One region of the Nocardiopsis sp. CNZ308 genome, then DNA from elsewhere that is predicted to be linked to it. Evidence: riboswitches for the same ligand, from Rfam matches in the RefSeq annotation. Region 1 holds a riboswitch; each other region holds the start of a gene.
What was found. A riboswitch is a leader RNA that binds a small molecule or an ion and turns the genes downstream of it on or off. The one in region 1 is predicted to bind thiamine pyrophosphate.

Region 1 (6,585 bases):
GGGGCCGGTGCCGGGCCGGTGCTTGGAGAAGCAGACGATCTCGGGCCGGTCCGCGTGGTGGAAGCGCAGGTTGCGCAGCTCCCGCAGGGCCGGGTGCCCCCGGCGCAGCCGGTTGAGCAGCGTGAGGAGGCCGGTGAGGGTCTCGCCGGAGGCCTCGGCCGCGGCCCAGTCGCGCGGGCGGTACTGGTACTTCTCCGAGTCGAGGTACTCCTCGCTGCCCGGCCCGGCGGGGGTGTTCTCGCACAGTTCGAAGCCGGAGTAGACGCCCCAGGTGGGGGAGAGCAGGGCCGCCAGCACGGCGCGGACGGCGAACGCGGGCCGACCGCCGTGCTGGAGGTAGGCGTGCAGGATGTCCGGGGTGTTGGCGAAGAAGTTGGGGCGCAGGTAGTGGGCGCTCTCCCGGCTCAGCTCGGTGAGGTAGTCGGTCAGCTCGTCCTTGCCGTTGCGCCAGGTGAAGTAGGTGTAGGACTGGTGGAAGCCGACCTTGGCCAGGGTGCGCATCATGGCGGGGCGGGTGAAGGCCTCGGCGAGGAAGAGCACGTCGGGGTGCCTGTCGGCGACGTCGGCGAGCAGCTTCTGCCAGAACGCGACCGGCTTGGTGTGCGGGTTGTCGACGCGGAAGATGCGCACGCCGTGCGCGATCCAGTGCTCGACCACCCGCAGGACCTCCGCGTACAGGCCCTCGAAGTCGCGGTCGAAGTTGAGCGGGTAGATGTCCTGGTACTTCTTGGGCGGGTTCTCGGCATGGGCGATGGAGCCGTCGGCCCGGGCGGTGAACCACTCGGGGTGCTCGGCGACCCAGGGGTGGTCGGGGGAGCACTGCAGGGCCAGGTCCAGGGCGATCTCCATGCCGTGCTCGCGGGCCTCGGCGACGAAGGCGTCGAAGTCGGCGAGGGTGCCCAGGTCCGGGTGGACCGCGTCGTGGCCGCCGTCGGCCGACCCGATGGCCCACACCGACCCGGGGTCGCCGGGACCGGCGGTCAGGGCGTTGTTGGCGCCCTTGCGGTGGGTGGTGCCGACCGGGTGGACGGGCGGCAGGTAGACCACGTCGAAGCCCATGTCGGCGATGGCGGGCAGGCGCTTGGCCGCGGTGGCGAGGGTGCCCGAGCGCTCCTGGCCGGGCACGGTGTCGACCTGGGCACCCTCCGAGCGCGGGAAGAACTCGTACCAGGAGCCGAACAGCGCGCGCTCGCGGTGGACGACGACGCTGGTGCGTTTGGACCTGGTGACCAGCTCGCGCAGGGGCGCGCGCTCCATCTCGGCCAGGACCTCGGGGGTGAGCGCCGCCTCGAAGCGCTCCACCGGGGTCATCGAGGTGTCGCGCAGCGCCTTGGCGGCGGCGTTCAGGAAGGGGCGGCGCGGGACCCGCCGCCCGGCGCGGGCGAGCAGGCGGGCGCCCTCCTCCAGGACGAGCTCGGTGTCCTGGCCCAGCGGGAGCTTGACGCCCGCGACGTGGTGCCAGGTGGCGAAGGGGTCGGTCCACGACTCCACGGCGAAGGACCACGTCCCCTCCGTGGGGAGGCTGACGCAGGCCTCGTAGCGGTCGGTGCCGGGGGCGTGCTCGCGCATGGGGACGAGCTGTTCGCGGCGTCCCTCGGGGGAGTAGACGACGACGCCCGCGGCGAGGGAGTCGTGGCCCTCGCGGATCACCGTCGCTCCCACGGTGAAGCGTTCGCCCGGAACGGCTTTCACCGGTCCGAGGTCGTTCTCTGGAGAGATATCGAGGATGGGCAGGCGTCCGATCACTGGCTACACCGTAATTGTCGTGGTTCGGCGTTGCGGAACCGTGCTGTTTTTCGGCAGGCGGAAATAACCGGGGGTTAATCCGGGGCAAGGCGGAGTTCACGGAGTATCCGGAACAGAAACTGTCCGGATTAAGGCTTGGGTGCCCTCCGCTGTCTATCGTCTGCCCTCTTGTGGTGTTTGGCGGAGTGCCAGGGCCGAATAATTTCTGTGATCCTCCTCACATCGACTGTGGGTGCTAAGAGCCGGTGTTTGTCGGGTTTCTGCCGAGTAAACCTCTCAAAGCGGGCATAAGGACACAGCAGATGCAGGTGCCTCTGTGGTTGTTTTCTGATGCATCCTGTGGAAATGCCGAAAAACTGATCAGTCATGTTGGGCGGCGTGCTGCGGTGGGTAGGGATGACCGAATGCACGCGCGAGCTGTATGGCTGTATTCCGGACATCCGCGTGCGGTCGAACAGTCGCCTAAGGATCTTTTGTCCCGGATTCGGTCACCCGTGGCCCGGGCTGTCTCCCCGGTGTTCGCGTCCTCTCCCTGTTCCGGGTGTGTGACGCGCCTGTTTCGTGGTGATTGAAGAAATATGTTCGTTCTGCGGTGCTTTGCTTGGCATTGAGGAAGTTTTTCGCTGACGCGCCCGTTAACCCGGCCTGCCCTTTGCGTCCGCCCTGAGACCGTGGTCGATGGAGTTGCCTGCCCGCACGTCCCGCGGGCGGGGCGGCACACGGCCGTAGGGGGCGACGTGACGGAGTCCAACCAGCGCCCGCCGCGTGGGCGGCGGCACGAGGCCCCGCGCCGGAACCGGCGCGGGGCCCTCTCCCGTGCGGTACCGGCCGCCGCGGGTCCGCGTGTCCGGCGGTGGGCCGAGGCCCTGCGCCGAAAGGTGTCGGAGCCGACCCCGGCGGGGGACCGCCGGGAGACGGTCCAGCGCCTGGCGGGAACCGGCGCGGTCGCCGGGCTGCTCACGGCGGCGCTGGTCATGCCCTGGGTCGGCGGCCTCGGCCTGGCGGCCAGGGACTCCGCGGCGGCCTTCATGGCCCTGCCCAGCGACCTGGCCGTGCCGCGCCCGTCCGAGCGCGTGCTGCTGACCGACGTCGACGGGGAACCGATCGCCGAGGTCGCCGAGCGCGAGCGCGACGTGGTGCCTCTGGACGAGATCAGCCCCTGGGTCCCCGCCGCCCTCATGGCGATCGAGGACGACCGCTTCTACGAGCACGCCGGGCTGGACCTGCGCGGCACGCTGCGCGCCGCCGTCCGCACCGCCCTGGGCAACACCCAGGGCGGGTCCACCATCACCCAGCAGTACGTGAAGAACCTCCTCATGGAACAGGCCGACACCGAGGAGGAGCTGGCGAGCGCCAACGCGCGCACCCTGACCCGCAAGGTGCTGGAGCTGCGCTACGCCATCGAGCTGGAGGAGAAGCTCACCAAGGACGAGATCATGGAGGGCTACCTCAACCTCGCCTACTTCGGCCAGAACGCGTACGGCATCGAGGTCGCCGCCGAGCGCTACTTCTCCGTCCCGGCCTCCGAGCTCGACCCCGCGCAGGCCGCCACGATCGTGGCGCTGGTGCGCGCGCCCTCGTACTACGACCCGCTCACCAACCCCGAGGCCTCCGTCGAGCGCCGCAACCTGGTGCTGGACCGGATGGTCGCCACCGGCCACCTGGAGAGCGCGCGTGCGCAGGAGTACAAGGGCCGGGGCCTGGAGGTGGACGAGACCCCGCGCGCGGGCAGCTGCTTCAGCAGCGAGCAGCCCTTCTTCTGCGACTACGTCATGCGGTGGCTGGGCGGCTCCGACGCGCTCGCCGACACCCAGGAGGAGCGCGACCGGATGCTGGAGCGGGGAGGCATCACCGTGCGCACCACCCTGGACCTGGACATGCAGGAGGCCGCCGAGCAGGCGATCGAGCGCTACGTCCCCGCGGGCGACTCCCACAAGTTCGCCGCCGAGGTCCTCGTGGAGCCCGGTACCGGCCGGGTGCGGGTGATGGCCCAGAACATGCGCTACGGCTTCTCCGACGAGCCGGGCACCACCTCGATCAACCTGTCCGTGGACCACGAGGACGGCGGGTCGCTGGGCTACCAGGCGGGTTCGACGTTCAAGCCGTTCACCCTGGCCGCCGCCCTGGACGCCGGGCTCAAGTACGACACCAGCTTCTCCTCGCCCGAGTCCACGACGGTGAGCGGCCTGGAGAACTGCGAGGGCGGCAGGATGGCGCCCTGGGACGTGCGCAACGCCGGGGAGAGCGACGGCGGCAGGCACAACATGATCAGCGGGACGAAGGGCTCGGTGAACACCTACTTCGCCCAGCTCCAGGAGCGCGTCGGCCTGTGCGAGACGGCGGAGATGGCCCGGAGCCTGGGCATCCACCGCGCGGACGGCGAGGACCTGCAGGTGTGGAGCTCCTTCACCCTGGGCGACCAGGAGGTCTCCCCGCTCACCATGGCCAGCGCCTACGCCGTCTTCGCCTCCCGGGGCACCTACTGCGAGCCGGTCCCCGTGGCCTCGCTCCTCATCGAGGGAGAGGACGGCGAGGAGGTCGAGGTGGGCACCGAGTGCGAGGAGGGCGCGCTGGACGCCGAGGTCGCCGACGGCGTCAACCACCTGCTCCAGCAGACCTTCGAGGGCGGTACCGCCAACGGCCTGGAGATCGGCCGCCCGGTGGCGGGCAAGACCGGCACCACCGACAGCGCGGCCTACGCGTGGTTCGCGGGCTACACCCCGAACCTGGCCGGGACCGTGGTGGTCGGCGACATCCGGGGCGGGGAGCAGCACACGCTCCAGGGCGTGACCATCGGCGACCGCTACTACGGCATCGTCTACGGGGCCACGCTGCCCGGCCCGATCTGGCAGGCCACCATGCGCGAGGCCGTGGCGGAGCTGCCGAAGGAGGAGTTCGCCCCCTCGCCGAAGGTCTACGGCAAGGCCTCGGACAAGCCGTCGGGCGGCGGTGACGACGGTGACACCGGTGGCGGCGGCGGTGGCGACACGGGTGACGGCGGCGTCGCGGCCGGTGGCGGTGACGGCTCGACCGGCGGCGCTGGCGGCGCCGCGGGTGACGGTGGCTCGACCGGCGGTGGCGGCACCGGTGACAGCGGCGAGGAAGCCACCGGCGGTGGCGGTGGTACCGGTGGCGGCGGTGGCTCGACCGGCGGAGGTGGCGGCGGTGGCGAGGGCTCGACCGGCGGCGGTGGAGGCGGCGGTACCGGCGGTGGTGGCGGTTCGACCGGTGGAGGCACCGGTGGCGGTGGCGGAGGCGGGAACACCGGCGGCGGTGGAGGCGGCGGGGGCGGAGACGGCGGCGGTACCGGCGGCGGCGGCGGTACCGGTGGCGGCGAGTCCCCGGGCGGGGACGGCGGCGCGCCCTGGAGCGGCGCGACCCCGGGACCGCAGACGCCCGAAGGCGGTGCCAGCCCCGGGGGCTGAGGCCCCCGACGTGCGCTGACGCGACCCGGGAACACCCCGGCGTTCCCCGTTGTTCATAATGGACGAAACCGACAGGGGAGCGCGCGAGCGCTGAGAGTGCGGCACCAGGCCGCAGACCCTTACACACCTGATCTGGGTCATGCCAGCGAAGGAAGTCGTAGGAACCGTCACCGGTGGCGTGCTCCCGCGCACCGGGGACGTCCCGGCGCGCACGGAACGCGTCCCGGCGCCGCTCTCGGCCGCACGGGCCCCTCGCATCCCCCGGCGAAGGGACACCACATGAAGAGGAACACCACCCCCCAGGGCGCCGGCTTCCGGCGCGACCTCCTCGACCGACTGCGGAGCTGGCGCACCGTCGACATCGTCGTGGCCGCCGTCATCGGCGTCGCGGTCGGCGTGGTCTTCTGGCTCTGGAACATCGTCTGGTCGGTCACGACGCCGCTGTTCGTCGGCTTCCCACCCGCGCAGGCCGTCGTCTACGGCATGTGGCTGATCTCCGGCGTACTGGGCGGCCTGATCATCCGCAAGCCCGGTGCGGCCCTGCTCACCGCCATCGCCGCCGCCTCGGTCTCGGCGCTCCTGGGCACCCAGTGGGGGGTCATGGTCATCCTCGACGGCACCCTCCAGGGCATCCTGCCCGAACTCGTCTTCCTCGCCTTCGGCTACCGCCGCTGGGGCATGGGCGTGGCCGTCCTGGCGGCGGCGGTCGCGGGCGTCTCCCCCGCCATCCGCGACAACCTCGCCTACAACGTGACCTGGCCGCTGTCCTACCAGGTCACCTACGGCGTCATCGTGGTGGTCAGCGCCGCCCTCATCGCGGGCGTGGGCTCCCGCCTGCTCACCACCGCCCTGGCCCGCTCCGGGGCACTGGCCCCCTTCCCGTCCGCGAGGGGCTGACCGTGGCCTCCGCGAACGGGCGCCGGACGGCGGCCGGGGGCCCCGGTGCGCGCGTGGAGCTCTCCGGCTGGGGCTGGCGGCACTCGGGCCGCGGGTCCCACGCGCTGCGCGGCGTGGACCTGGTGATCGAGCCGGGCGAGCGCGTGCTGCTGCTGGGCGCCTCCGGCGCGGGCAAGTCCACCCTGCTGCACTCGCTGGCCGGTCTGACCGGCGAGGACGCCGCCATCAGCGGCGACCACGAGGGCACCCTGCTCCTGGACGGCGAGCCCGCCGACCGGAGCCGGGGCTCGGTCGGCCTGGTCAGCCAGGACCCCGAGACGCAGCTGGTGATGGCGCGCGCGGGCGACGACGTCGCCTTCGGCCCGGAGAACCTGGGCGTGGCCCCCGACCTCATCTGGCCCCGGGTCCACGAGGCGCTGGAGGCCGTGGGCTTCCCGTACGGCCCGCGCCACCCCACCGGAGCGCTGTCGGGCGGTGAGAAGCAGCGCCTGGTGATCGCCGGGGCCCTGGCTATGCG
Region 2 (6,585 bases), 3.1 Mb from region 1:
CTGTCGGCCTACCTGGCCCAGTCGGTGCTGTGCGCGCCCCTCCTGTCGGCCTGGGGCCTGGGGCTGGGCGGCGAACTCGCCTCGTGGTCGATGGCCCTGTTCGCGGTGGGCGTGTGGCTGGTGACGGTGGCGGCCTCCTACGCCCTGGAGCGCGCGGGCAGGCGCGGACCGGCCGAGGTGCTGCTGCGCCGCCTGGCCTACCGTCGCCCGGTCGCGCGGGGCGCCCGGGAGGCGGAGGAGCCCGGCGACGCGTCGGGTCGCACGGTCGGGCGCGGACGGGTGCGGGGAGCGGCGGACGGCGAGCGTCCCGCGCCCTGACCTCGGCGTCCCGGGGCGCCGACCGCGCCCGCCCCCGTGGCGCAAAAAGGCGCGTGCCGCTCAGCGTCCGGCACGCCCTCGTAACGCAGGATGGGGTGTCATGGGCGACGATCACACGACAAACCACACCATAGGGGTCACGGGGGCGACCGGGGCGCTGGGCGGGCGGGTCGCCGCGCGGATCGCGCGGCTGGGCAGGCCCCAGCGGCTCATCGTACGCGACATCAACCGCGCTCCCGAGTACCCCGGCAGCAGCGCGGCGATGGCGGCCTACGAGGACTCCACGGCCTTCGAGCGGGCCTGCCGGGGGGTGGACACGCTGTTCCTGGTCTCGGCCACCGAGTCCGAGGACCGGATCGACGTCCACGTGAGCGCGGTGGACGCGGCGGTCAAGGCGGGGGTGTCCTGGATCGTCTACCTGTCCTTCCTGCGCGCGGGCCCGGCGTCCACCTTCACGTTCGCGCGCACGCACTTCTTCACCGAGGCGCACATCCGGTCCACAGGGGTGCGGTACACCTTCCTCAGACCCAGCCTGTACCTGGACCTGCTGCCCGACTGGGTGGACGACGGGGGCGTGGTGCGGGGCCCGGCCGGTGACGGCCGGATCGCGTGGGTCTCGCGCGACGACGTGGCGGACGTGGCCACCGCCGTGCTGACCGACCCCGTGGCCGCGCGCGCCTCGCACGACACCAGCCACGACGTCACCGGCCCGGAGGCGCTGTCCCTGGGCGCGACGGCGGAGAGGCTGGGCGTGCTCACCGGACGCTCGGTGCGCTACGTGCCCCAGACCCTGGAGGAGGCGCTGGAGTCGCGCCGCCGCGGCGGCGCCCCCGACTGGGCGGTCGAGGGCTGGGTGACCTCCTACGCCGCGATCGCCGCCGGGGAACTCAACGTGGTCTCGCCCGCCGTCCCCGACCTGACCGGCCATCCCGCCCAGTCCATCGAGGGCTTCCTGCGGCGCCATCCCAGCGCGCTGTCGCACGTCGCGGTCTGACCTCGGCCCCCGCCCTGCGCGCCGTGCCCCCGTGCGGGGTGCTCCCTGTGCCGTGGATCCCTCCGACGCCCGGCCCTTGACCTCAACAAATATTGAGGTAAGAGGCTGGGCGGTGTCGGAAGCAGGCGGTGCGCACCGAGGGAGAACGGCATGCGAGCGGTACAGGTCGAGGAGTTCGGCGGCCCGGAGGTCCTGGTGGTCCGGGACGTGCCCGAGCCCGAGGTGGGACCGGGCCAGGCGCTGGTGGAGGTCGCCGCGGCGAACGTGATGTACCTGGACACCCTGGTCCGCGGCGGCTGGGGGCTGGACTACTTCCCCGTGGCTCCCCCCTACGTCCCCGGCGCGGGCGTGGCCGGGCGGGTGGTCCGGATCGGCCCGGGCGTGGACCCGGGCTGGGAGGGGGCCGCGGTGGTCGCCGACACCGGGCACACGGACGGGACGCCGGAAAGGCCCACCCTACCCGTGGACGGCTACGCCGAACGGGCCGTGGTCCCGGAGTCGGCACTGGTCAGGGTGCCCGAGGAGGTGGACCCCCGGGCGGCGCTGGCCCTGCTGCACGACGGACCGACCGCGCTGGCGCTGGAGCGGGCGGCGGGCTTCGGGCCCAGCACCACGGTCCTGGTCGCCGCGGCCGCCGGAGGGGCGGGCACCCTCGCCGTCCAACTGGCCCGCACGGCCGGGGCCCGGGTCATCGGCGCGGCCAGGGGCGGTGCCAAGCTGGCCCTGGTCCGCGAACTGGGCGCGCAGGAGACCGTGGACTACTCCGAGCCGGGCTGGCCGGAGCGGGTGCGCGCGCTGACCGGCGGCGCCGGGGTCGACGTGGTCCTGGACGGCGCCGGGGGCGCGCTGGGCGCGGCGGCCTTCGGGACCCTGGCCGACGGCGGCCGGTTCGTCGGCTACGGCTCCGCGGGCGGGAGCTTCACGGAGGTGGACGCGGAGGAGGCCGGGCGCCGCGGGATCGAGGTCCTGGGCCTGTTCGACCTCAAGCAGGCCGACGGCGACCGGCAGGACGCCCTGCGGATGGTGCTGGAGATGGCCCGCATGGGCAGGATCACCCCGCACGTGGGGCTGACCCTGCCGCTGGAGCGGGCCGCAGAGGCGCACGCCGCGCTGGAGGGGCGCACGGTGCTCGGCAAGGCCCTGCTGGTGCCCTAGGGCCGGGCGGCGCGGGCCGCCAGGCGCTGGCGCAGAGCGGCGGCGGCGGCCCGGGGGTCCTCCGCCTCCGTGATCGCGCGCACGACCACGACCCGGCGGGCCCCGGCGTCCAGCACGCGGTCGATGTTGTCGGCGTCGATCCCGCCGATGGCGAACCAGGGGCGGTCGGTGCCCAGCGCGGCCGCCTCCTCCACCAGCTCCAGCCCGGCGGCCGGGCGGCCCGGCTTGGTGGGGGTCGCCCAGGTCGGTCCGACGCAGAAGTAGTCGCTGCCGGGCTCCTCGGCGGAGGCGGCCGCGGCGGCGACGTCGTTGTTGGAGCGGCCGATCACGGGGTCGGCACCGATGATGTCGCGGGCCATGGGCACGGGCAGGTCCCGCTGGCCCAGGTGGAGGACGTCGGCGCGCACGGCGCGGGCGATGTCGGCGCGGTCGTTGACCGCGAGCAGGGCGCCGTACCGCTCGCACGCCTCCTTCATCACCTCCAGGGCCGCGATCTCCTCGCGTGCCTCCAGGCCCTTGTCCCGGAGCTGGATGATGTCCACTCCCCCGGCCAGGGCCGCGTCGGCGAACTCGGCCAGGTCGCCCCGACCGGTCCGGGCGTCGGTGCACAGGTACAGAAGCGATGCGTCCAGGCGCTTGCGCAGGCTGGTTCCGTGGCTGGTCCTCACACGGTCCACCCTAGGCCCTGGCGCGTTCGGACCCAAGGGGGAGGGACGCGGCGGCGCGCCCCTCCCCCTTCCGCGCGGACTAGAAGGCCAGGCTCTGGGCCCGGCGGCGCACCTCGGTGCCCCGGTTCTCGCGCATGGCCTGGATCGGCGTGCCCGGCAGGGAGTCGTCGGGGGTGAACAGCCAGCGCAGGGCCTCCTCGGAGGAGAAGCCCGCGTCGGTGAGCAGCAGCAGCGTCCCCGGCAGACCCTTGACCAGGTCGTCGCCGTCGATGAAGGCGGCGGGAATGGAGAGTTCGCCGTCGCGGACCACACCCATCATGCGGTTCTCGCGGATCAGCGTCTTGATCCGGTTCGGGCTCACGCCCAGCGGAGCGGCGGCCTCCTTGAGGGTCAGCCAGTCGCCGATGAGCGTGTCGATGTCGCGTTGTGTCACACCACCAATCTGCCACATCCGCGCACCTCCTTCCCCCCGGCACGGCGCGCGCCGACCACGGGTCCTAGAATGGGGACAGACCCCTACATCCCGCGGGAGCCGGGTGGGACCCGGCTGAGAGGGAGGCTGTGAGCCTCCGACCGCACGAACCTGATCCGGATCATGCCGGCGAAGGGAGTGGAAGCCACAGCCGTGCGCACCTCCAACGATTCCCACCGCGACCGCGTCGTCGTGGTCGGCGGCGGCCTCGTCGGCCGGGTCACCGCCTGGCGCGCCGCCCAACGCGGACTGGGCGTCACCCTGGTCGAGTCCGACCCCGCCCGCGCCGCCTCCACCGTGGCCGCGGGCATGCTGACCCCCGCCACCGAGGCGGCGTTCGGCGAGGAGCCCCTCATGGAGCTGGGCATCCGCTCGGCCCGCATGTACGCGGACTTCGTCGCCGAACTGGAGGAGGCCAGCGGCCTGGACGTCGGACACCGCGCCACCGGCACGCTGCTGGTCGCCTTCGACCGCGACGACCTGGCCGTCCTCACCGAACTGCACGCGCTCCAGCGGAGGCTGGGCATCGCCGCCGAGCGCCTCACCGGCCGCGAGTGCCGCCGCCTGGAGCCCATGCTCGCCCCGTCCGTGCGCGGCGGCGTCCTGGCCCCCGACGACCACTCCGTGGACCCGCGGCGGCTGCTGCGCGCCCTGGCCGCGGCGGGAGAGCGCGCGGGCGTCACCGAGGTCCGCGGGCGGGCCGGGGAGGTCCTCTCCCCCGGCCCCGGGGGCGCGCGGCTGGGCGTGCGCCTGGCCGGGGAGGCCGAGGCGGGGCGGACCCTGCCCGCGCACCAGGTGGTGCTGGCCGCGGGTTGCTGGGGCAACGGCGTCGCGGTCCCCGAACCCGTCGTCCCGCCGCTGCGCCCGGTCAAGGGGCAGCTGCTGCGCGCCCGGGTGCCCGCCGGCGAGCCGCCGCTCGTCAGCCGGACCGTCCGCGGCCTGGTCCGGGGCTTCCCGACCTACCTGGTGCCGCGCGCCGACGGCGAGGTCGTCATCGGCGCCACCCAGGAGGAGCTGGGCCACGACACCTCGCTCACCGTCGGGGGGCTCTGGCAGGTGCTGAGGGACGCGCGCGAACTCGTCCCCGGGGTGAGCGAGCTGGAGGTCACCGAGACCTGCGTCGGGCTGCGCCCCGGCTCCCCCGACAACGAACCCCTCCTGGGGCCCACCCGGGTCCCGGGACTGCACCTGGCCGCCGGGCACTTCCGGCACGGGGTCCTGTTGACCCCGGTGACCGGGGAGGCCATGGCCCGGGCCCTGACCGACGGAGACCTGCCCGAGTACGCCCGCCGTTTCACGGCACGACGCGCAAGTAGGTAGTAGCAGTGGAACTGATCATCAACGGCGACCGCCGCGAGTTCGCCGACGACACGACCGTGGAAGCCGTCGTGCGCGACCTGACCGGCACCGAGGCCCCCGGCGGTGTCGCCGTGGCCGTCAACGACGAGGTGGTGCGCCGGACCTCGTGGGCCGCGAGCCCGCTCAACCAGGGCGACCGCGTGGACGTCCTCACCGCGGTGCAGGGAGGCTGAGCATGAACGACGACCTCGTGATCGCGGGAACCTCCTTCGGGTCCCGGCTGATCACCGGAACCGGCGGAGCGCCCTCCCTGGAGGTCCTGGAGCAGGCCCTGATCGCCTCCGGCACCGAACTGACCACCGTGGCGATGCGCCGTGTCTCCCCCGGCACCCGGGGGTCGGTGTGGGACGTCCTGACCCGCAACAAGATCCGGGCGCTGCCCAACACCGCCGGGTGCTTCACCGCCGTGGACGCGGTGCGCACCGCCCGCCTGGGCCGCGAGGCGCTGGAGACCGACTGGGTCAAGCTGGAGGTGGTGGCGGACGAGCACACGCTGCTGCCCGACCCCGTCGAGCTGCTGGAGGCCGCCGAACAGCTGGTGGACGAGGGCTTCACCGTGCTGCCCTACACCAACGACGACCCCGTGCTGGCCCGGCGCCTGGAGCAGGTGGGCTGCGCCGCGGTGATGCCCCTGGCCGCCCCGATCGGCTCGGGGCTGGGCATCCGCAACCCGCACAACCTGGAGCTGATCGTCGAGCAGGCCGGCGTGCCCGTCATCGTGGACGCGGGGATCGGCACCGCCAGCGACGCCGCCCTGGCCATGGAGCTGGGGTGCGACGCGGTCCTGCTGGCCACGGCCGTGACCCGCGCCCAGGACCCGGTGCGCATGGCCGCCGCGATGCGCGACGCCGTACGCGCGGGCCGCGGCGCGCGCCTGGCGGGCCGCATCCCCGTGCGGCGCTACGCCCAGGCCTCCTCGCCGTCCGTGAGTTAGGCCACCCGGCCCCGCGCTCCGTCCCCGGCCCGCCGCCGACCGGTGCGTCCCACCTGGGGAGTTTGGCGGCGTCCTCTACCGTGGAACGAGTGTGCGGTCCGGCAAGGGCGCATCCCGCACACCACGACCACCCAGGCGCGAGCGTCCCCACCGCCCACGGAGCGGGCCTCACCGGGGACGGGGCGACCCGACGACCGGCGGAGCACACGCCACCGGGACCGGGAGAGCCCCGGCCGGGGTCGGGACCCGTCGTCCGGGGAGACCGAGCAGGCCCCCCGGACGACCCACCGGCCCCACCGGCACCCGAACGGGACGGCGCGACCGCGAACCGCGGGGCAGACCTGGCGTGGGCTTCCGCTATCGTGTCGGTTCGACACCCGGTGTCGGGTACGCGCCACCGGCCGCGACAGCCCGCGCTCCCCGCAGCAAGGACACTACTCCGCCGTGGACATGACGACTTCCGACCCGCTCGTAGGCGCCACCCTGGACCGACGTTACTTCGTGGAGTCCAGGATCGCCGGAGGCGGGATGGCGACCGTCTACGTCGCCCACGACCTGAGGTTGGACCGACGGCTGGCCCTGAAGGTGATGCACCCTTCGCTGGCCCAGGACCCGACCTTCGTGCAGCGCTTCATCAACGAGGCGCACTCCGTCGCCAAGCTCTCCCACCCCAACGTCGTGCAGG
Region 3 (6,585 bases), 450 kb from region 1:
TGGTCCGCGCCGGAGAGTGCCTCTCCACCGGGGTTCCCGGCGGAGTCCCGCTGTCCCAGGTTCTGGGTGTTGCCCATCTAGCCGCTCCGATCACCATTGACCGATGTCAGACAGTTGATACCCACCGTCGGGCCGGATCGCGCCCCTGCGGCGGGAGGTCCCCAAGAGTTGAGCAGATGATCCGGTGAGCCCACAAGGGGTGGGGGAGATCACAGCTGGGAGGCGATGCCCGAAAACCCGTCCGCGAAACGCCGCGCACACCCTCTGAGCGGGGTCGTCACATCCATGGTGACCTGCGATAACGCCCCTGGTGACGCGCTCCACAGCCCCGACGGCGGTCGAGCCCTCCCCCGAGGGGTACGGTCGCACCAACAGCCACTCAGCCGCCGCGAGCCCCGAGCCGTGGACGGCCCCGTCGACCGTGCCCGGGAGGTCAGGCGTGCCCACCTCCGCGTCCCCGGACGCCCCCTTCTCCCTCTCCCGCCTGTTCGCGGCGGTCGCCGAGGCCGTGCCCGGCCGGACCGCCCTGGTCGCCGGTCCCCGGCGGCTCACCTACCGCGCCCTGCACGAGCGCTCGCTGCGGCTGGCCCGCCACCTGGTCGGCGCGGGCGTGCGCCCCGGCGAGCACGTCGCCGTCCTGGCGTTCAACCGCGCCGAGTGGGTGGAGTCCTTCCTCGGCGTCCTGCGCGCGGGAGCGGTCCCGGTCAACGTCAACTACCGCTACGTCGCGGGCGAGCTGCGCCACGTCCTGGCCGACTCGCACGCGGTCGCGCTGATCGCGGAGGACTCGCTGGCCGGGGCGGTGGCCACGGTCCGCTCCGACCTGCCCCGGCTGCGCCACGTCCTGCTCGTCGCGGACGGCTCCGCGCGCGGGACGCGGGGCCGCGACTACGAGGAGGCGCTGGCCTCGGCGCCCGACGACGCGGTCCTGCCCCCGACCAGCGGCGAGGACCACTACCTGCTCTACACCGGCGGCACGACGGGCTACCCCAAGGGCGTGCTGTGGCGGCAGGCGGACATCTTCCGCGCGGCCCTGGAGCGCCGCGCTCCGGGCACGCCCAGCGCCCGGACCCCGCAGGAGGTGGCCGAGCGCGCCGCGCGCTGCTTCGAGCAGCGCATGCTGGTCCTCGGCCCGCTCATGCACGCGGCCGGACAGTGGAACGCGCTGAGCATGCTGCTGTGCGGCAAGCGGGTGGTGCTGTCCACCGACCGCAGCTTCCGTCCGGACCGGGTGCTGGAGACGGCGCACCGGGAGGGCGTGCACGTGCTCCAACTGGTGGGCGACGCCATGGCCCGCCCGCTGGCCCGCCACCTGCTCACCGAACCGGGACTGTGCCCGGACCTGGCCTCGATCCGCTCCGGCGGCACCCCGCTCACCCCGGCGGTGCGCGCCCTGTGGCACGCCTGGCGCGAGGACGTGTCCCTCTCCGACGCCTACGGTGGCTCGGAGACGGGCGTGTGCGGGTCGGCGACCGGCGCCGAACCGGCCGGTCCGGCGGAGGCCCCGTCCGGGGCCGGGCCCGCGGGCAGCCGCAGCTTCACCATGGGCGGCAGCATCGCGGTGCTGGACGCGTCCCTGCGCCCGCTGCCCCCGGGTTCGCGGGAGGTGGGGCGGATCGCGCGCACCGGACGGATCCCGCTGGGCTACTACAACGACCCCCTGGCGACCGCGCGCACCTTCCCCACCGACGCCGAGGGACGCCGGTGGGCGCTGTCGGGCGACTTCGGGACGTGGGACGCCGACGGCTCGATCGCGCTGCTGGGACGCGGCAGCGCGGTGATCAACACCGCCGGGGAGAAGGTCTACCCCGAGGAGGTGGAGGCCGCGCTCAAGGCGCACCCCTCGGTGGAGGACGCCATCGTGGTGCCCTCGCCCGACGAGTACCTCGGGCAGCGGGTGACCGCGCTGGTCTCGCTGGCCGCGAACGCCCGTCTGGAGGAGGCCGAGCTGCGCGCGTACTGCCGTGTGCGGCTGGCGGGGTTCAAGGTGCCGCGCACCGTGCACTTCGTGGACCGGGTGCGGCGTACGGCGGTCGGCAAGCAGGACTACCGGTGGGCGGCGTCGGTCACCGGGGCCGGTGCGCCCGCTCCGGCCGTTCCGAACCTTCCCTGAGCCCGGTCCGGGTTCCAGGACCCCCGCCGGGCTCCGCGACGGGCCCGGAGCCGGACTCCGGAGGCGGGTCCGTGTGCGAGGCGGCGCTCGCGGCCGGGCTCCCGGGTTCCACGGCCGCCCGCTGCGGAACTCCGCACCGGGGCGGTACGGGACCCTTCATTTCGGGCACAGGGTCAATACGGACTTACCCAGCCGAAACAGGGGTTGCGCATGTTTCCCACCGCTCTCCGACCGCTCCGCCACCGCTAGACTGGCGTCGCCTGGTTCCGGGCCCCACGGTTTCCCTCCCCCGCTCCGACCGGATCGCACACTCCCGGCCGGGGCCGACCGGCCCACCTCGCCTCCGGTCGAAGCCGTGGACCGCGAGGACCACCTTGACCCACCCCTCCACCCGTGCACACGGTGCGCGTGCGGTGACACCACTAGGACGGAGGACGGCGCGCCTCCCCGGGCCCCGCCCGGAGCGCGCCCAAGAACCCAGATGCCCAACTCAGTAGGCAGCTACATCTTCAACGCGGTGCGCGGCGGCGCCGTGGGCGCCTCGGAGGCCCTTCCCGGTATCAGCGGCGGCACGGTCGCCCTCATCGTCGGCCTCTACGACAAGCTCATCGGCGGCGCCGGCCACATGGTCAGCGGTGTCAAGCGCTACGTCACCGACGTCCCGCGCGGACGCGGGAGGGAACGCGCCCAGGAGCAGTTCCGCCAGGTGGACTGGAGCGTGCTGGTCCCCGCGCTCGTCGGCATGGTGGCCTTCCTCGGTATGGCGGCCGTGATCCTCGCCCCGCTGGTCGAGGCCCACACCCAGTACGCGTACGCGCTGTTCTTCGGCCTGGTCCTGGCCTGCCTGTGGATCCCCTACACCGGCGCGGGCCAGAAGTGGCGGGCCTGGCACTACCTCGTCGCCCTGGTCTTCGCCGCGGGCGCGTTCTTCCTCACCGGCCTGCCCGGCGCCAACCTGCCCACCCACCCGGTCGTCGTCTTCCTCGCCGCGGCGGTGGCCGTCTGCGCCCTGGTGCTGCCCGGGCTGTCCGGATCCTTCATCCTGCTCACTCTGGGCCTGTACGAGCCCACGATCAGCGCGGTCGGGGACATGGACATCGCCTACCTGTCGGTGTTCGCTCTCGGTATGCTCACCGGCCTGTCGCTGTTCGTGAAGCTGCTCCAGCACCTGCTGGAGAACTTCCACCACATGACCCTGGTGGTCCTCACCGGCCTGATGGCCGGTTCCCTGCGCGCCCTGTGGCCCTGGCAGGACGAGGACCGCACATTCCTGGTTCCCACCGACGTCCCGCTGACGGTCGCCCTGATGGCGGTCGGCTTCGCGATCGTGGCGGCGGCCATCGTCTGGGAGCGCCGCAAGCGCCTCCGGATGGAGGAGGCCGAACTCCACCGGGCCCCCACCCACGCCTGAGAACGGGAACGACAACCGCATGACAACGAATCCGCTGTTGACCGCGGCCTCGACGACGGACGTCGGCGTCGCCCACGAGTACGAGGGATTCATCGGGTGGGTCCTGAGCCTGATGACGACCCTGGGCGAACCCGGTGTCGGCGTGGCGCTGTTCATCGAGACCTTCTTCCCGCCGATGCCCAGTGAGGCGGTCCTGCCCGGCGCCGGGTTCCTCGCCTACGCCGGACACATGAACGTGTGGCTCGCCATCCTGTGGGCGACGATCGGCTGCCTGGTCGGCGCGTGGGGCTTCTACGCGATCGGCGCGCTCCTGGGCCGCGAGCGCACGGCCTGGCTGGTCGAGAAGACCCCGCTGCTGGAGATCGAGGACTTCTACAAGGCCGAGCGCTTCTTCACCCGCTTCGGCGGCGTCGCCGTCCTGCTGGGCCGGTGCGTGCCCCTGGTCCGCAGCTTCATCTCGGTGCCCGCCGGGATCGAGCGGATGCCCCTGTTCAAGTTCTCGCTGTACACGGTCATCGGCTCCGCGGTGTGGAACACGATCTGGATCGGCCTCGGCTACGTCTTCGGCCCGGCCATCGAGCCCATCCTCGCCCAGTGGAGCGGCGTGATCAGCAACATCGTGGTCGTGATCATCGGCCTGCTGGTGCTGTGGTTCATCCTGGCCCGCGTCTACAAGCGGACCAAGGCCCGCCGGATCGAGGGCACCTCCGCCTGAGGCGCCTTCCCCCGGGGCTCCCCCCGTGAACCCCTCCAGGGGTCCGCCCGCATCCCCGGGCGGGCCCCTTCGCGCTTGTGTGGGTATCCTGCCCGGAACGCACCGACAACCACACAACGGCCGGGGCCGCCGACGCGGCCCCGCCCAGGCGCGGGGTGCCGGGACACGTTCCCGGCTGAGAGCACACCCGTCGAACCTGCCCTAGTTAGCACTAGCGAAGGAACGCCATGAGCGCGTACAACATCGTGTCCATCGCCGGCAGCGACCCCAGCGGGGGCGCGGGCGTCCAGGCCGACCTCAAGGCCTTCTCCGCGCACGGGACCTTCGGGATGACGGTGATCACCGCGCTGACCGCCCAGTCCACGCGCGGCGTCACCGGGGTCCACCCGATCCCGGCGCGGTTCGTCGCCCACCAGATGGACACCCTCTTCGCCGACGCCGACGTGCACGCGGTCAAGGTGGGCATGCTGGGCACCTCGGAGGTCACCGAGGCCGTGGCCGAGGCGATCGACCGCCACGCGCTGCCGAACGTGGTGGTGGACCCGGTGATGGTCGCCAAGAGCGGGGACCGGCTGCTGGAGGCCTCGGCCGTCGACGCGTTGCGCACCAAGCTCCTGCCCCGCGCGGACCTGGTCACCCCGAACCTGCCCGAGGCCGCGGACCTGCTGGAGGAGCCCGAGGCGACCGACCTGGCGTCGATGCGCGCCCAGGCCTGGCGGCTGCTGGAGCTCGGCCCGCGCCGGGTCCTGCTCAAAGGCGGCCACCTGCCCGGCGGGGAGAGCGTCGACGTCCTGGTCGGCCGGGACACCGACCCGGTCGAGCTCCGCGCCCCGAGGGTGGCCACCCGCAACACGCACGGCACCGGGTGCACGCTCTCCTCCTCGATCGCGGCCCTGCTGCCGCAGCGTCCGGACGTGGCCGCCGCGGTGGGCGACGCCAAGGACTACCTGACCGAGGCCATCCGGCGCGCCGACGAGATCGACGCGGGCGGCGGACAGGGCCCGGTGCACCACTTCCACGCCTGGTGGTAGCAGCGGCGTCCGGAGGAGGGAACGCCGAGGGGGGACCGGCTCCGCGCCGGTCCCCCCTTCCTCGTTCCGACCTCCGGTGGAGGCGCGGCCCCTACCGGGTCAGACCTTGGTCACGTCCTCCATGACCTTGTCCGGGTCCCTCCAGTCGGGGTGGGCGAAGAACTTGCGCGTCTCAGCCACGATGACCGGGGACAGCAGCAGGAGCCCGATGAGGTTGGGCAGGGCCATCAGGCCGTTGGCGATGTCGCTGAACAGCCAGACCGAGTCCAGGCTGGCGACCGCGCCCACGTAGATGACGGCGATGAACACCAGGCGGTAGGGCAGGACCAGACGGCGTCCGCCCAGGAACACCATGCAGCGCTCGCCGTAGTAGGACCACCCGAGCAGGGTGGTGAAGGCGAACACGGCCACCGCGACGGCCACGATGACGGCGCCGGCCGGGGCGAGCACGGGGCTGATCGACCCCAGGCCCTCGGAGACCGCGTTGCTGGTCATCAGGGAGCCGTCCGCCTCACCGTCGTCCCAGACGCCGGTGGTGATGATGACCAGGCAGGTCATGGTGACCACGATGATGGTGTCGATGAAGGTCTGGGTCATCGAGACCATGGCCTGGCGGACCGGCTGCTTGGTCTTGGCCGCGGCGGCGGCGATGGCCCCGGTGCCCAGGCCCGACTCGTTGGAGAAGATGCCGCGGGCGAAGCCCAGCTGGATGGCGAGCATGACGCTCGCACCGGCGAAGCCGCCCGTGGCCGCGGTGCCGGTGAAGGCGTCGGTCACCACGAGCTGGAGCGCGGGGAGGATCGCGGCCCAGTTGACGGCCAGGATGACCAGGCAGATGCCCACGTAGCCGACGATCATGATCGGCACGAGGCCGGAGGCGACGCGGCCGATGCTCTTGATGCCGCCGAGGATGACGGCGCCCGCGAGGACCACGAGGGCCAGGCCCACCATCCACGGCTCCAGCGGCGTGACGCTGGTGATCTGCTGCGAGACGGCGTTGGCCTGGGTGCCGTTGCCGATACCGAAGGCGGCGATGGCGCCGAAGACCGCGAAGGCCACGCCCAGAGTGGTTCCCAGGCCGCCGGGGATCCCGTACTTGAGGTAGTACATCGGGCCGCCGCTCTGTTCGCCCTTGGCGTCGGTGCGGCGGAACTTCACGCCGAGGAGGGCCTCGCTGTACTTGGTGGCCATACCGAGGAAGCCGACGACCCACATCCAGAACAGCGCGCCGGGGCCGCCGACGCCGATGGCGAGCGCGGCGCCGGCGATGTTGCCGACGCCGACGGTGGCGGCCAGGGCCGTGCTCAGCGCCTGG

Region 2: linked by a shared signal. The riboswitch ahead of thiO (glycine oxidase ThiO) and the one ahead of EV372_RS15470 (ECF transporter S component) in region 1 are both predicted to bind thiamine pyrophosphate.
Region 3: linked by a shared signal. The riboswitch ahead of thiD (bifunctional hydroxymethylpyrimidine kinase/phosphomethylpyrimidine kinase) and the one ahead of EV372_RS15470 (ECF transporter S component) in region 1 are both predicted to bind thiamine pyrophosphate.

The regions. Positions count from the first base shown of each region.
Region 1 covers NZ_SHKJ01000001.1:3,538,661-3,545,245, forward strand. The annotation lists gene EV372_RS15460 (alpha-1,4-glucan--maltose-1-phosphate maltosyltransferase) at 1-1,746, opposite strand, end outside; gene EV372_RS15465 (transglycosylase domain-containing protein) at 2,484-5,171, shown strand; TPP riboswitch at 5,235-5,342, shown strand; gene EV372_RS15470 (ECF transporter S component) at 5,451-6,068, shown strand; gene EV372_RS15475 (ABC transporter ATP-binding protein) at 6,071-6,585, shown strand, end outside.
Region 2 covers NZ_SHKJ01000001.1:399,314-405,898, forward strand. The annotation lists gene EV372_RS01685 (DUF418 domain-containing protein) at 1-318, shown strand, start outside; gene EV372_RS01690 (SDR family oxidoreductase) at 419-1,312, shown strand; gene EV372_RS01695 (zinc-binding dehydrogenase) at 1,463-2,467, shown strand; gene thiE (thiamine phosphate synthase) at 2,464-3,135, opposite strand; gene EV372_RS01705 (Rv2175c family DNA-binding protein) at 3,215-3,568, opposite strand; TPP riboswitch at 3,651-3,762, shown strand; gene thiO (glycine oxidase ThiO) at 3,731-4,927, shown strand; gene thiS (sulfur carrier protein ThiS) at 4,933-5,139, shown strand; gene EV372_RS01720 (thiazole synthase) at 5,142-5,900, shown strand; gene pknB (Stk1 family PASTA domain-containing Ser/Thr kinase) at 6,345-6,585, shown strand, end outside.
Region 3 covers NZ_SHKJ01000001.1:3,989,382-3,995,966, reverse strand. The annotation lists gene rocD (ornithine--oxo-acid transaminase) at 1-77, opposite strand, end outside; gene EV372_RS17305 (acyl-CoA synthetase) at 440-2,113, shown strand; gene EV372_RS17300 (DUF368 domain-containing protein) at 2,595-3,524, shown strand; gene EV372_RS17295 (DedA family protein) at 3,544-4,239, shown strand; TPP riboswitch at 4,381-4,479, shown strand; gene thiD (bifunctional hydroxymethylpyrimidine kinase/phosphomethylpyrimidine kinase) at 4,467-5,270, shown strand; gene EV372_RS17285 (alanine/glycine:cation symporter family protein) at 5,370-6,585, opposite strand, start outside.